One region of the Clostridium sp. DMHC 10 genome, then DNA from elsewhere that is predicted to be linked to it. Evidence: riboswitches for the same ligand, from Rfam matches in the RefSeq annotation. Region 1 holds a riboswitch; the other holds the start of a gene.
What was found. A riboswitch is a leader RNA that binds a small molecule or an ion and turns the genes downstream of it on or off. The one in region 1 is predicted to bind FMN.

Region 1 (6,778 bases):
TGATTTATCGCTAGGTGTGTGAATTCTTGAAGTATCATCATCGCAAAATGTTATCGCATTTATATTTTTGTTTCTAAAAGAAGAGTGGTCGCTAGCATCGTCAAATATATAGTTGAAACTAACATGCTCTTTTGCACAAAGTGCGGAAATAGAGCTAATAGGTTTTGATTTTACAGTATCTTTTTTTCCACCCATAATTGATAATGGAACGGAGGAAGAACTTCCTATCATATCAAAATTGTAATCTTCCCCGCCTTTTATTTTGGAATAGTATTTATTTACGAAAGCTTCGGAGCCTTTAAGACCAAATTCTTCTCCGTTAAAAGCAATAAAAATTATATCCCTATTAGGTGTGCCTAGAGAACTTATAAATTTGCTCATCTCAAGTATAAAACTTGTTCCAGAGGCATTGTCAAGAGCACCATTATATACTTCGCCACTTAAGTCTGTGCCAACATGATCAAAATGTGCAGAAATAATAATTGGAGGTCTTGAAGAATCACTGCCTTTTATATACCCAATAACATTCTTAAGAGTTGTTGTATCATTAGAGTAAGGTATAAAACAATCTATTATGCAGCCCTTGTTTAAATAATTCCTAAGTTCTGAAAGACAATTTTTAGTTGCCATTATACATAAAGAATAGTCGCTATCTGCTATAAAAGAACTTCTAAAGTTTAAATTGTTATCTTTAGGAGAATAAATTAAAAAGTTCTCGCTTTTATCTTTTATTTGAATGTATGAAGAATTAGCTTTTATATTTGATCCGTTATAGAATACAATATGATCCTTTTTAAAATTTAACATATCTTCTTTAAAATCTTTTTTATAAACGTAAGTTTTTATAGTATTGCCATGACTATCTACAACTTTAAGATAGGGAGCTCCAGAAACTTTTTTTGGGTAATATGCGTTGAATGTTTGGTAATAATTTTGACTGTACGCGGCGAGGTTAGAGGCCTTAAATTGTTGTCTAATATAGTTAGCTGCAACCTCATTTTCAAAACTTCCACCTAGACGACCTTTAAAGCTGTTACTGGAAAGAAAAGTTATATTCTTTTTTACTGCATCTATATTAAATTTATGTATGGAGCAATATTTTTGAAAGCTGAAAGAAAATAGAATTATCGATATTACAAGAAGGACGCATAAAATTATTTTTTTCATAATAACTCCTTTAAATTGATTTTCCATATATTTCTATGAATTTGCAAAGCCTTATATTACAAGTAAGTTGAAATACAGAAGTTTTTTATTTATAATAATATCATGTCTACAATTTGAATTTTTTGGAGGTAAAGTAGTTAATGAAAAATATAAGCAGCAGATTGGCAGAGGAATTTAAAATAAGTTTGAAGCAAGTTAACAGTGTTATAGAAATGCTTGACGAAGGGGCAACTGTTCCTTTTATAGCAAGATATAGAAAAGAAAAAACAGGTGGACTTGATGATATAGTATTAAGAGGTTTATCTGAAAGACTTATATATTTAAGAAATCTTGATGAAAGAAAAGAAGCTGTTATAAAATCCATAGATGAGCAGGGCAAACTTACCAATGAATTGAAGGAAAGCGTAACTAGTGCCGAAACCATAACTGAAGTTGAAGATTTATATAGGCCATATAAACCTAAGAAAAGAACAAGGGCTACAATAGCAGCTGAAAAGGGCTTAAAGCCTCTTGCAGATGAAATACTAAGTGGAAAATTTAAAGAAGATATTGAAGAATTTGCGAAAGGTTTTATAAGTGAAGAGAAACAGGTTAAATCTGTGGAAGAAGCCTTAAAAGGAGCACAGGATATAATAAGTGAAAGTATATCTGATGAAGCTGAATACAGAAAGTGGATTAGAAAGTATGTTTTCAAAAATGGGATTGTTGAAACCAAGGGAAGCAGTGAGGAATCAACACCTTATGAAATGTACTATGATTTTAAAGAAGCAGTAAGTAAAATACCTCCTCACAGAATACTTGCTATAAATAGAGGAGAAAAGGATAAAATACTTTCAGTTAAAATAACTTGTGAGGATGAAAAGATAATTGAATATTTAAATTTAAACTGTCTAAAAGGAAATGAAATTACAGATAAATACATAGAAGAAAGCGTAGCAGATTCATTAAAGAGATTAATATATCCATCTATAGAAAGAGAAATAAGAGCTGATCTTACAGAAAAAGGAGAAAATTCAGCTATAGAAATATTTAAAGCTAATTTAAAAGCACTACTAATGCAAGCTCCTATTAAAGGAAAAGCAGTTTTAGGATATGACCCTGGATTTAGAACTGGATGTAAGATAGCAGTACTTGATGAAACAGGCAAGCTTTTGGATACTGCAACAGTTTATGCTACTGCACCTCAAAATGATGTAGAAGGTTCTATAAAGACATTAAAGGAATTAGTTTATAAGTATGACGTTGGAATGGTATCACTTGGAAATGGGACTGCTAGCAGAGAATCAGAAGAGATTATAGCAAGACTCATAAGAGAAGTAAAAGAGGAAAAGGGAATTGAACTTTATTATGTAATCGTATCTGAAGCAGGGGCATCAGTTTATTCAGCCTCTGAACTTGGAACAAAGGAATACCCGGATATAAATGTATCCTTAAGAGGGGCAATATCCATAGGAAGAAGACTTCAAGATCCACTTGCAGAGCTTGTTAAAATTGATCCAAAATCTATAGGAGTAGGTCAATACCAGCATGATGTTGCACCTAAAAAGTTGGAAGATTCATTAAAAGGTGTGGTTGAGGATTGTGTTAATAATGTTGGAGTTGACCTTAATATTGCAACTCCCTCTCTTTTATCTTATGTATCTGGAATAAATGCTAATATAGCAAAAAATATAGTTGAATATAGAGAAGAAAATGGTAAATTCAAAAATAGAAAAGAACTTTTAAAGGTAAAGCGACTTGGACCAAAGGCTTTTGAACAATGTGCAGGATTCTTAAGAGTACCAGAAAGTGAAGAGTTACTTGATAATACTTCAGTTCATCCGGAATCTTATGATGCAGCCAAGGGTCTTTTAAGTAAGCTTGGTTATGAAGAAAGTGATATAAAAAATGGTAATCTAGCTAATATGGATTCTATGATAAAGCTTGTTGGAATAGATAAATTGGCTGAAGAACTTAAAGTTGGAGTTCCAACCCTTTCGGATATTATTAAAGAAGTAAAAAAGCCAGGAAGAGACCCAAGAGAAGAAATGCCAAAACCAATACTTAAAACAGGAATTGTTGATATAAAGCAATTAAAACCTGGTATGGTATTAACAGGAACGGTAAGAAATGTTGCTGATTTTGGTGCATTTGTTGATATAGGTGTTCATCAAGATGGGCTTGTGCATATAAGTCAGCTTTCTGATAGATTTGTAAAACATCCACTTGATGTTGTTAAAGTTGGAGACATAGTTGAAGTTAGAATTCTTGAGGTAGATGAAAAGAGAAATAGGATATCCTTAAGCATGAAAAAATAGCTTGATTAAATTTTTAAAATGAACTATAATAAAGATAATATAATATTGATATTCTTCAGGGCAGGGTTAATTTCCCTACCGGCGGTATAGCCGCGAGCCTTTTATGGCATGATTCGGTGAAACTCCGAGGCCGACAGTAAAGTCTGGATAAAAGAAGAAATAATAGTGTTTTTAATGTGCCCTGACTTTTTAGTTGGGGCTTTTATTATGCCACTTCTGGAGATATCAAACAAATAATAGGAGGCATATAAAATGAAAAATTCAAAACTTAGTAAACTTATTAAAATATCACTTTTAGGTGTAATTGGCTTTATAATTATGCTTATTGAATTTCCTATACCAATTTTTCCGAGCTTTTTGAAGATAGACTTTAGTGATCTTACAGCAGTTGTAGGTGGATTTGCAATGGGGCCAGTTGCAGGAATTGCAATAGAACTTGTAAAAAACTTGCTTGCATTATCCAAAACAGGGACAGCAGGGGTAGGAGAAATTGCTAACTTCTTAATAGGATCTTCTATGGTTTTAACTTCAAGTTTAATTTATAAGCATAAGAAAACAAAAATAAATGCTGTTATCGGATTGGTTATTGGTGTAGTTGCAATGTCCATAGCAGGCTGCCTTTTGAACTATTTTGTACTTTTGCCAATGTATGAAACAGCACTTCATTTTCCTATAAAGGCAGTAGTAGCAGCAACGCATGTAGTTAATCCTTATGTAACTGATCTTAAAAGTTTTATAATATTTGCAATAGTTCCATTTAATGTGATAAAAGGTGCAGTTATTTCAGCTGTAACTATGGCTGTATATAAGAAGATTTCACCAGTAGTTCACAAAGAGATAGAAGAAAATGTTTCGGCTTATAATAGAGCGTCAAAGTAATAAAAAAGTTCCTTCATAGGGAACTTTTTTGTATATTATGCTTCCACATTATAATCGCATCTTCATTGTTGTCATTATAGTAATTTTTACGAATTCCTTCTTCTATAAATCCATACTTTCTATATAAGTTTTTAGCTACATAATTTGAAGCTCTAACTTCAAGGGTTAGTGAATTTATGCTTTTTTCTTTACATATGTTAATAAGACCCTCTATGATTTTTTTGCCAGCTCCTATTCCTCGGAATTCTGGGTGTACAGCTATATTAGTTATATGACCTTCATCAAGTATAAGCCACATACCTCCATAACCTATCACTAGGTTATCCAGTTTGACAACAACATATTGTGCAAATTTGTTTGTAAGTTCTTTTTCCATTGAATCTTTAGTCCATGGCACAGAAAAGCTTAAGTTTTCAATGGATAGAATTTCTCTTAAATATTTTTTCTCAAAATCACAAATAACTAAATTATTCATCTATACTCCTTCCAGTTCTACTCTCATATTCTCTTTCTGCCTGTGATTTTCTTAAGTAAATTGGGGCGGAGGAAAGAGGGTTATCAAATTTTCCTTCCCGCATTAAATTCATTCCTAGTTCACATAAGCCAGAGGCTTTTACGAGGTTTAAATGACCAGGGGCAAAGTTAACTTTATTAAGCTCAGCTTCAAAGGTTTCTTTGAATTTTGGTACAGCATCACCTATAAAGGTTACAGGTAAATTATAATCCTTTAGGACTTTAATTAGATCATCTACTGAAATAGCCATATAATCGGAAATTTTATTAAAATTAGTATTTTCAAATTTATATATTGCAGTGTATACATTATTTCTTAAAGCATCTATTATAGGACATATTATGCCGCTAGTGTAAGCAAGGCTATAGGCCATGGTATCAAGAGAAGATATGCTTACAAAAGGTTTTTTAGAACCTTCACTAAGTCCCTTTACTACAGCCATGCCTATTCTAAGTCCAGTAAAAGAGCCAGGACCTTTTGAAACAACAAAACCGTCTAAATCATCTATGGATATTTTTAAATTTTTCAGAAGATAATCTATAATGTTCATAATTATTACCGAATGTTGTTTTTTATAATTAAAAGTAATTTCACCTAAAAGCTTATTATCATCCATTACGGCGCATGAAGCTGCTTCGGTAGCTGAGTCAATTGCTAGTAGTTTCATAATTTAATCTCCTTTACATAATCATATCTATTTCCAATATAATTTATTACTATTTGTCTATAATTTTCACCTTTATTTGGCAATTTCGTTATTGTAATATTTATTCGTTCCTCTGGAATTAAATCTTCAATATAATTTGACCATTCAATTACACTTACAGCGTCACTAAATATGTATTCATCAAATCCTATAGCATAAATTTCATCTGGATCATTAACTCTATAAACATCAAAATGATATAATTTAAGTCTTCCTTGATACTCGTTTACAATGTTAAAGGTTGGGCTAGTTATGTAATCATCTATTTTGAGTCCTTTGGCAATTCCTTTTGTAAAATGAGTCTTACCGGCTCCAAGATCACCATCCAGGCATACTATGTCACCTTGATTTAAAAGCTCACCAAGCTTTTCACCCAAATGTAAAGTTTTATCAACACTATCAATAACAAAAGTCATGTTATCACCTCTTAAAAGTATTTTATATCAAATCTTAAAAAAAGAAAAGGTAATATAAACTACTACCTTAACTATCTAAAGCATTTTTTAATTGTTCTACAGCTATAGGACATATAAAACCATCATTTGCCATTTCATTAAGTATTTTAAAAGCTTGGGTTTCTGATAAGCCTTTTCTATAAGGTCTATTTTCGATAAGCGCTTGATATATATCACATACTCCTAAAATTCTACACTCTTCAGATATTTTTTTTGCAGTTAAGCCCATAGGATATCCTTTTCCATTAAGTTTTTCATGATGAGAAGATGCCCAGTAGATTATATCATCAATTCCATCTATTCTCTCAAGAATGATTTTTGTGTAATATACATGAGATTTTATGATAGAAAATTCATCATCTGTAAGTGAAGCATTTTTGTCTAGTATTGAGGTTGGGATTGCAAGCTTACCTATATCATGAAGAAGACCAGCTATTCTCATTTTTACACATTTTTCTTCAGGATATCCAACATATTTTGATACAGTATAAGATAACTTTGAAATCCCTCTAGAATGTTCTGCTGTAAATTTACTTTTATTATCTATTATATTTGAAAGAATGTAAGCAATCTTTTCAAATTGATCTAAATCTATATTAGTGTCAATCTGGGGAGAGATGTTATCAAGTATAAAGTCCATAAAACCTATATTTTCTAAATCAAACCAGAAAATATCATTTTGAGTTATTGATAAAAAAGCTTTTACAACATTACTGTCAAAGATTGTATTTGTATTTTCTGAAACCCAGGATATAATTTT
Region 2 (6,778 bases), 360 kb from region 1:
TATAACTGCTCCTAAACATATTACAGCATCATATTTTTTAGAAGCGGCCATCTTTTGAGCTACTAGTGGAATTTCAAATGCTCCAGGAACCCAAGCCATTTCAATATTCTCATCTTTACATCCATGTCTTTTTAATCCATCCAAAGCACCTGATATAAGTTTTGATACTATAAATTCATTAAACCTACCTGCTACTATACCAAATTTTAAATCTTCACTTACAAGTTTTCCTTCATATATTTTCATAATCCTTAATCTCCTTTAATATTTACTTTTAAATCTCTAACATGTGTCCCATTTTTTCCTTTTTAGTTTTAAGATAAAATTTATTTTCCTTGAAATGCTGTGTATTAACTGGAACCCTTTCTGATACGTCAATTCCATATTTTTTTTAATCCCTCTATTTTTTCGGGATTATTTGTAATTAATCTCACTCTTTTTATGCCAAGATCCTTGAGCATTTCAGCTGCACTTCCATAGTCTCTCAAATCAGGTGCAAAACCAAGTGCTAAGTTTGCTTCTACCGTATCCATTCCTTTTTCTTGAAGTGCATAGGCTTTAAGCTTGTTTAGTAGTCCTATATCTCTTCCTTCTTGATCCATGTATAAAACTACACCTGTGCCAACCTTTTCTATAATTTTAAGTGCCATAGCTAACTGATCCCCACAATCACATTTTAAGGAACCTAATACATCTCCTGTCAAGCATTTTGAGTGTATTCTAACAAGAACGTCATCATCACCATCAATATTTCCTTTTATTATCGCTAAGTTTTCTTTTCCATTAACAATATTCCTGTATCCAATAACCTTAAATTCACCATATTTAGTTGGAAGCTTGGCCTCTGCTTCTCTTTTTACAAAGCTTTCTGTTCTCTTCCTATACTCAATAAGCTTCTCAACAGATATAATTTTAATATTATGTTCTTTTGAAAATTCAATTAACTGTGGAAGCCTTGCCATATGACCATCTTCATTCATAATTTCACAGCATACTCCAACTCCTGTTTTAAAACCAGCAAGTTTAACTATATCTACTGTAGCTTCCGTGTGACCTGTTCTATCTAGTACGCCATTTTTTCTTGAACGAAGCGGAAATGTATGTCCAGGCTTTAAAAAATCCTCTGCCTTTGAATTTTTATCTGCAAGTTTATTAATGGTATACGCCCTTTCAAAGGCAGAAATTCCTGTTGTGGTTCCAACTGCATCAACAGAAACACCAAAAGCTGTTCCAAAATATTCAGTATTTTTATCAACCATTTGATCTATATCAAGTCTATCCATTGTTTCTCCATCCATTGGAGTGCATATAAGTCCTCTTGCATATTTTGCAATAAAATTAAGTGTTTTTCCAGTGACCTTTTCTCCTGCCATTACAAGATCGCCTTCATTTTCCCTATCTTCATCATCAACAACTATAATCATTTTTCCTAATTTTATATCTTCTATAGCTTCCTCAATCGTATTAAACTTATCTTCCACTACTACCCCTCCTAAGCAAATCCATTTTCTGTTAAAAATTCTTCTGTAATACCACGTTTTTTTACGAACATTCTGTATATTTATAAAATTTTGAATATACTTACCTACAATGTCACACTCAATATTTACAAGATTGCCTTCTCTTATCCATGTCAAAGTAGTTTTTTCCTGAGTATGTGGTATTAAATAAAATTTAAAACAACTTGTTCCAACTTCTCCACAAGTCAAACTTACACCGTCCACAGCTACTGACCCTTTGTAAATTAACTTACTTGCAAGTTCAGTATCCACTTTTATTACAAACTCAATTGCTATATCATCCTTTCTAACTTTGTCAACAATTCCCACTCCATCTACATGTCCACTTACTATGTGACCACCAAATCTATCTCCCAGTGCTAATGCTCTCTCAAGATTAACCCTGCTTCCTATTTTTAAATTTTTTAAGCTTGTAATCCGCTTTGTTTCTGGCATAACATCAAATTCACCTTTTTCTATAGATGTAACAGTAAGACATACGCCATTTACAGCAACACTATCTCCAATGCTTATATTTTTCATTATCTTTGCAGCCTTAATTCCTAATTTTATTGAAGAAGCCGATTCTCTAATTGTATTAATTTCTCCAACTTCTTCTATTAAACCTGTAAACAACTGCTCACACTCCTTTTATATACCCTTCTACTAAAATATCCTGTTCTATATTTTTTAGTTTTATATTTGAAACTTTTATAGCTTTACTTAAGCATTCTATTCCAGCACCACCAATGGTTGTTTTAGCTTCTTCACCACCAAGCAGTATAGGCGATATAAAACACATAACTTTATCTACAATTTTTTCCTTAATACAAGAAAAATTCAAAGTACTTCCACCTTCAAGCAAAATACTATCTATATTAAGCTCTCCAAGCTTCATCATAAGATAATTCAAATCAACCATTTTATTTTTTGTTGGTGTTTCAATTATTAAAACTCCTATATCTTTTAGCTGCTTCAGCTTAACTTTATCTGCTTTTTCTGTTACTGCAATAATAATCTTTCTATATTTTAAAGTATCTAATATTTTAGAGTTCAAGGGTATTCTAAGCTTTGAATCTACAATTATAGCAGTTGGACTTTTGCAAACTTCCCCTTCTAATCTTGTTGTAAGCAGTGGATCATCTGCAATAATAGTTCCTATCCCAACCATTATTCCCATAATATTATTCCTTAAATAATGCACATATTTTCTAGAAGCTCCTGAACTTATCCACTTTGATTGTCCAGTTACAGTTGATATCTTTCCATCTAAGGTTGAAGCTGTTTTCATAATAACGTAAGGTTTTTTCGTAGTTATATATTTAACAAATACCTCATTTAATTTTAAAGCTTCTTTCTGAAGTACCCCATTTAAAACCTCTATTCCATTTTGTTTAAGTATTTCAATTCCTTTTCCACTAACAAGCGGATTAGGATCCCTCATAGCAATTATTACTCTCTTTATTCCTGCCTTAACTAATGCCAAAGCACATGGAGGTGTTTTTCCAAAATGCGAACAAGGTTCTAAAGTAACATATATATCTGCACCAATTGCTTTTTTTCCTGCTATATTTAATGCATTAATTTCCGCATGATTTCCTCCAAAATATTCATGATATCCTTCTCCAACTATTTCTCCATCCTTTACTATAACTGCCCCAACCATTGGATTTGGATTTACACGCCCTCTCCCCCTTGCCGCAAGTTCAAGAGCTCTTTTCATAAAAAAATCGTTAATTTTAAATCACCTACCAATACTTATTAAACCTTAAATATACTTTTACTAAAGTAGGACTAAAAATTGTGCGCACAAAAAAGTCCCTAAAATTATCTTTCAGGGACTTGAATACCAAAAAATATGCATCAAAAACACATACTTTCTTTCCTTCTTTCATCCAGACTTTAACTGTCGGCCCCGGAATTTAACCGGATCTGCCAAATGGCTTGCGGCTTTACCGCCGATCGGGAATTTCACCCAACCCCGAAGGATAATCTCTATTTAATTATTTTTAGTTTACCATTGTAATTTAATTATGTCAATAATATTACTCTCTACTTTATATTCTGAAAAGTCTTATCCCACTTATCAACGTATGAGCCAGTTGCCCATTGGGACATAACTACCTGAGCATTTTCATCAATAGCTATAGTTTTCTCTATTTTTTCTATTGAATTATTTTCAATACTTACTATATTTAGCTTATTGTCCGTTATTGTAATCATAAAATTATTATTTAAAGATGTATACGCATCTAAAACGTCCGGAAACTTGTATTGAATGGTTTTAAAAGGAATAAATAAACGATCATAAGTAGTCAATATTTTAGGCACCTCTATATTTACATTAAAATCTTCATTTGCAATTCTTCCTCTTATTATCCATTTTCCTTTAGATCTTACAATTCCCCAATTGGTCTCAAGTTCATCTTTATCTAACTTATAATCAGATTTACCTGTCTTTACAAGGTATTCCTCTGCATTTCTACTTAGTAAATCATTATTGTTATTTCCTATTATTTTTGAAAATGCAACACTATTGCCATAAATGTTATCCAATGGCAATACAGAAAGATAAGTTTTTGATACATATTTGCCATAACTGTTTGTTTTTAATTCACTATTCTCAAGAGATATATACTCATTTCCAACAAAGTTTATTTTATAATCAATAGTATTATCCTGTTTAGCAGAACTTACATTTTTAACTATACTATTTGCAGCAGTATTAAGTGTTCCTGTCCAAATTTGATCCCTAACATATACTCCATTTTCATTTATCTTATCAACTCCAACCATCATAAAACCATTTTTTCTTGGAACAATTAAATTATTCATTTCCTTTATGCCAAATTGATTTTTATCATTACTATTTATCCAAATTGTCTTATATTGATAGCCATAATCAGTACTATATCTTAATCCTATAAGCACACCATTTTGTGCCATGACTTTTTTCTTTCTATCGCCATCTGTAAGTTTATTTTCATCAGGTCCTTTGGACCTATTTTTATTAATTTTTATTGTTCCATTTTTTTCTTTAAGAAAAAAACACGCCTTCATAATTCTTCAATATAAGGTTATCACTAACTTGTATATATTCATCATAAAATGAATTTCTAGAGGAAATAGTTACAACCTTTACCTCCTTCTCATCTATTCCAAGTTGAGAAGGTTTTATTTTAAAATTAGATTCAAAATAATTTTCAGTGTCAACTACTTTTATCTTATAGTTGGGTTTTTTACAAATGTCATTATTAAATCTTGCTTCAAAATTACTAAAAATAGCTTTTTTACCTATAATACTTTTAATTTTTTCATCTGTTAAATTTGTTTGCCCTGCTTTCACAAACTTAGAAACTGTCCACTCACCATATAATGGAACCCTTGAAGTTTTAGTAGGTGCAATTCTAACATTAAAATACAAATTCATATTTTTGTAAAGCAAAAAAGCTGTTACGATTACAAAAACGAAAATTATAGTATTAATTTTTTTCAAATTATCACCTTTTTCTATAATATAGGTAGTATTATACGCACCTCGGTTCCCTTTCCAAGCTTACTATTAATTTCAAGTTTACCACTATGAAGTTCTACTATTTCCTTACAAATAGATAAGCCTATGCCATTACTTGATTTACTACTTTTCCCCTTAAAAAACTTTTCTGTAACTCTTGGCAAATCGCTTTCCGGTATACCAATTCCAGAATCTTTTACAATTATTATTAAGTTATCGTCTTTAGTTTTAGCTTTAAGCTCAACTGTACCATTTTCTTCTGTAAATTTAAATGCATTATCAAGGATATTTATTAAAAGTTGCTTTATTCTGTTTTCATCTACAAGTACAATAGGAATGTTATCATCCATTGTTACCATAAATTTAATATTGTTTCTTAACGCTTTAAGCGACATTTGCTTCTGTATATATAAAATTGTATTTACAATATTAACATTATTTCTTTTTAGAACTATTTTTCCTGAAATAAATTTTGAAAAATCAAGAAGTTCTTCTACAAGCTTTGATAATCTATCACTTTCAGTTTCTATTATATTGAGTCCAGAAATCATCTCTTCTTTATCCTCTAAATTTCCAGTACGTATTGTTGATGCCCATCCTTTTATGGATGTTAATGGGGTCCTAAGCTCATGTGACATAGATGCCATAAACTCATTTTTTAAATTATCATTTTTTAATATTTCGTCAGCCATAACATTAATAGTATCAGACAATTCGCCTATCTCATCATCCCTCTTTTTTACTATTCTCTCATTAAAGTTTCCAGAGGAAATCTTCTTAGCCATTTCTGTAATTTCTCTTAGAGGTTTTACTATAGAATTAGATAAAAACATGCTTGATATTCCGCCAATTGCAATTATACAAATGCCTATTAATATAAGAATAAAGCTTATCTTTATTATGGTCATATCAACATCTTGTACAGATGTTATAAATCTTAGTACTCCTTCTATTTTTCCTTTTGACTTTAGTGGATAGGATATGCAAAGTATCTTCTCCTTAGAGTTTTCGTCTCTCTCTATAACTTTTCCGGCTTCACCCTGCAGTGCCTTTTTTATATCCTTGCTTTTCACCTTCTCTTCTGTAAAATTCCCAATAGAATCCATAAGCATATTGCCAGATTTGTCTATTATTTGCACTTCTGCATGTGTATTATTCCAAAATACATCTGCATTATTTTGAACATTTTCTTTAAGTGTATTTGTAGACAAGTACATATCGTAAAAATTAGCTGAAACTTTTATTTGGTTTAGAAGAAGATTTTCAATATTATTATAGTAATACTTATCCACAGCAACAATAAAGAAAAGTTCAAAGCTTACTACAGTTACGGTTATTAAAAAAAGATAACTTCCAAGTAGTCTAGCTCTTATGCCCTTCAAGCTTGACTCTCCTTTCTCCATCTATATCCTATTCCCCAAACTGTCTCAATATATTTAGGGTTAGATGAATCGTCTTCTATTTTCTCTCTAAGCCTTCTTATATTAACATCAACTATTTTTGTATCTCCAAGATAGCTGTATCCCCAAACTTGATCCAAAAGTTCAGCACGACTTAAGGCTTTTCCAGAATTCTCTATAAATATTTTTACAAGTGAATATTCCTTTGGTGTTAAATCCAGCTCCTTGTCACTCTTATATACTTTTCTAGCTAAATTATCAACTTTAAAAACACCTGAAACTAAAATGTTATCATTATTTTTAGTCTCATTATCCATACGCCTCAGGATAGCATTTACCCTTGCTATAAGTTCAAGTGGATTAAA

Region 2: another riboswitch for FMN. It lies ahead of ribD (bifunctional diaminohydroxyphosphoribosylaminopyrimidine deaminase/5-amino-6-(5-phosphoribosylamino)uracil reductase RibD); the one in region 1 lies ahead of AGR56_RS11055 (ECF transporter S component).

The regions. Positions count from the first base shown of each region.
Region 1 covers NZ_LGVB01000015.1:1,866,172-1,872,949, forward strand. Annotated here, with positions in the region: gene AGR56_RS11045 (M28 family metallopeptidase) at 1-1,167, opposite strand, end outside; gene AGR56_RS11050 (Tex family protein) at 1,308-3,464, shown strand; FMN riboswitch at 3,512-3,627, shown strand; gene AGR56_RS11055 (ECF transporter S component) at 3,717-4,343, shown strand; gene rimI (ribosomal protein S18-alanine N-acetyltransferase) at 4,357-4,818, opposite strand; gene tsaB (tRNA (adenosine(37)-N6)-threonylcarbamoyltransferase complex dimerization subunit type 1 TsaB) at 4,811-5,524, opposite strand; gene tsaE (tRNA (adenosine(37)-N6)-threonylcarbamoyltransferase complex ATPase subunit type 1 TsaE) at 5,521-5,979, opposite strand; gene AGR56_RS11075 (HD domain-containing phosphohydrolase) at 6,047-6,778, opposite strand, start outside.
Region 2 covers NZ_LGVB01000015.1:2,227,639-2,234,416, reverse strand. Annotated here, with positions in the region: gene ribE (6,7-dimethyl-8-ribityllumazine synthase) at 1-246, opposite strand, end outside; partial or broken gene AGR56_RS12815 (bifunctional 3,4-dihydroxy-2-butanone-4-phosphate synthase/GTP cyclohydrolase II) at 275-1,481, opposite strand; partial or broken gene AGR56_RS19625 (riboflavin synthase) at 1,563-2,135, opposite strand; gene ribD (bifunctional diaminohydroxyphosphoribosylaminopyrimidine deaminase/5-amino-6-(5-phosphoribosylamino)uracil reductase RibD) at 2,140-3,222, opposite strand; FMN riboswitch at 3,379-3,492, opposite strand; gene AGR56_RS12805 (hypothetical protein) at 3,552-4,559, opposite strand; gene AGR56_RS12800 (hypothetical protein) at 4,537-4,995, opposite strand; gene AGR56_RS12795 (HAMP domain-containing sensor histidine kinase) at 5,010-6,416, opposite strand; gene AGR56_RS12790 (response regulator transcription factor) at 6,392-6,778, opposite strand, start outside.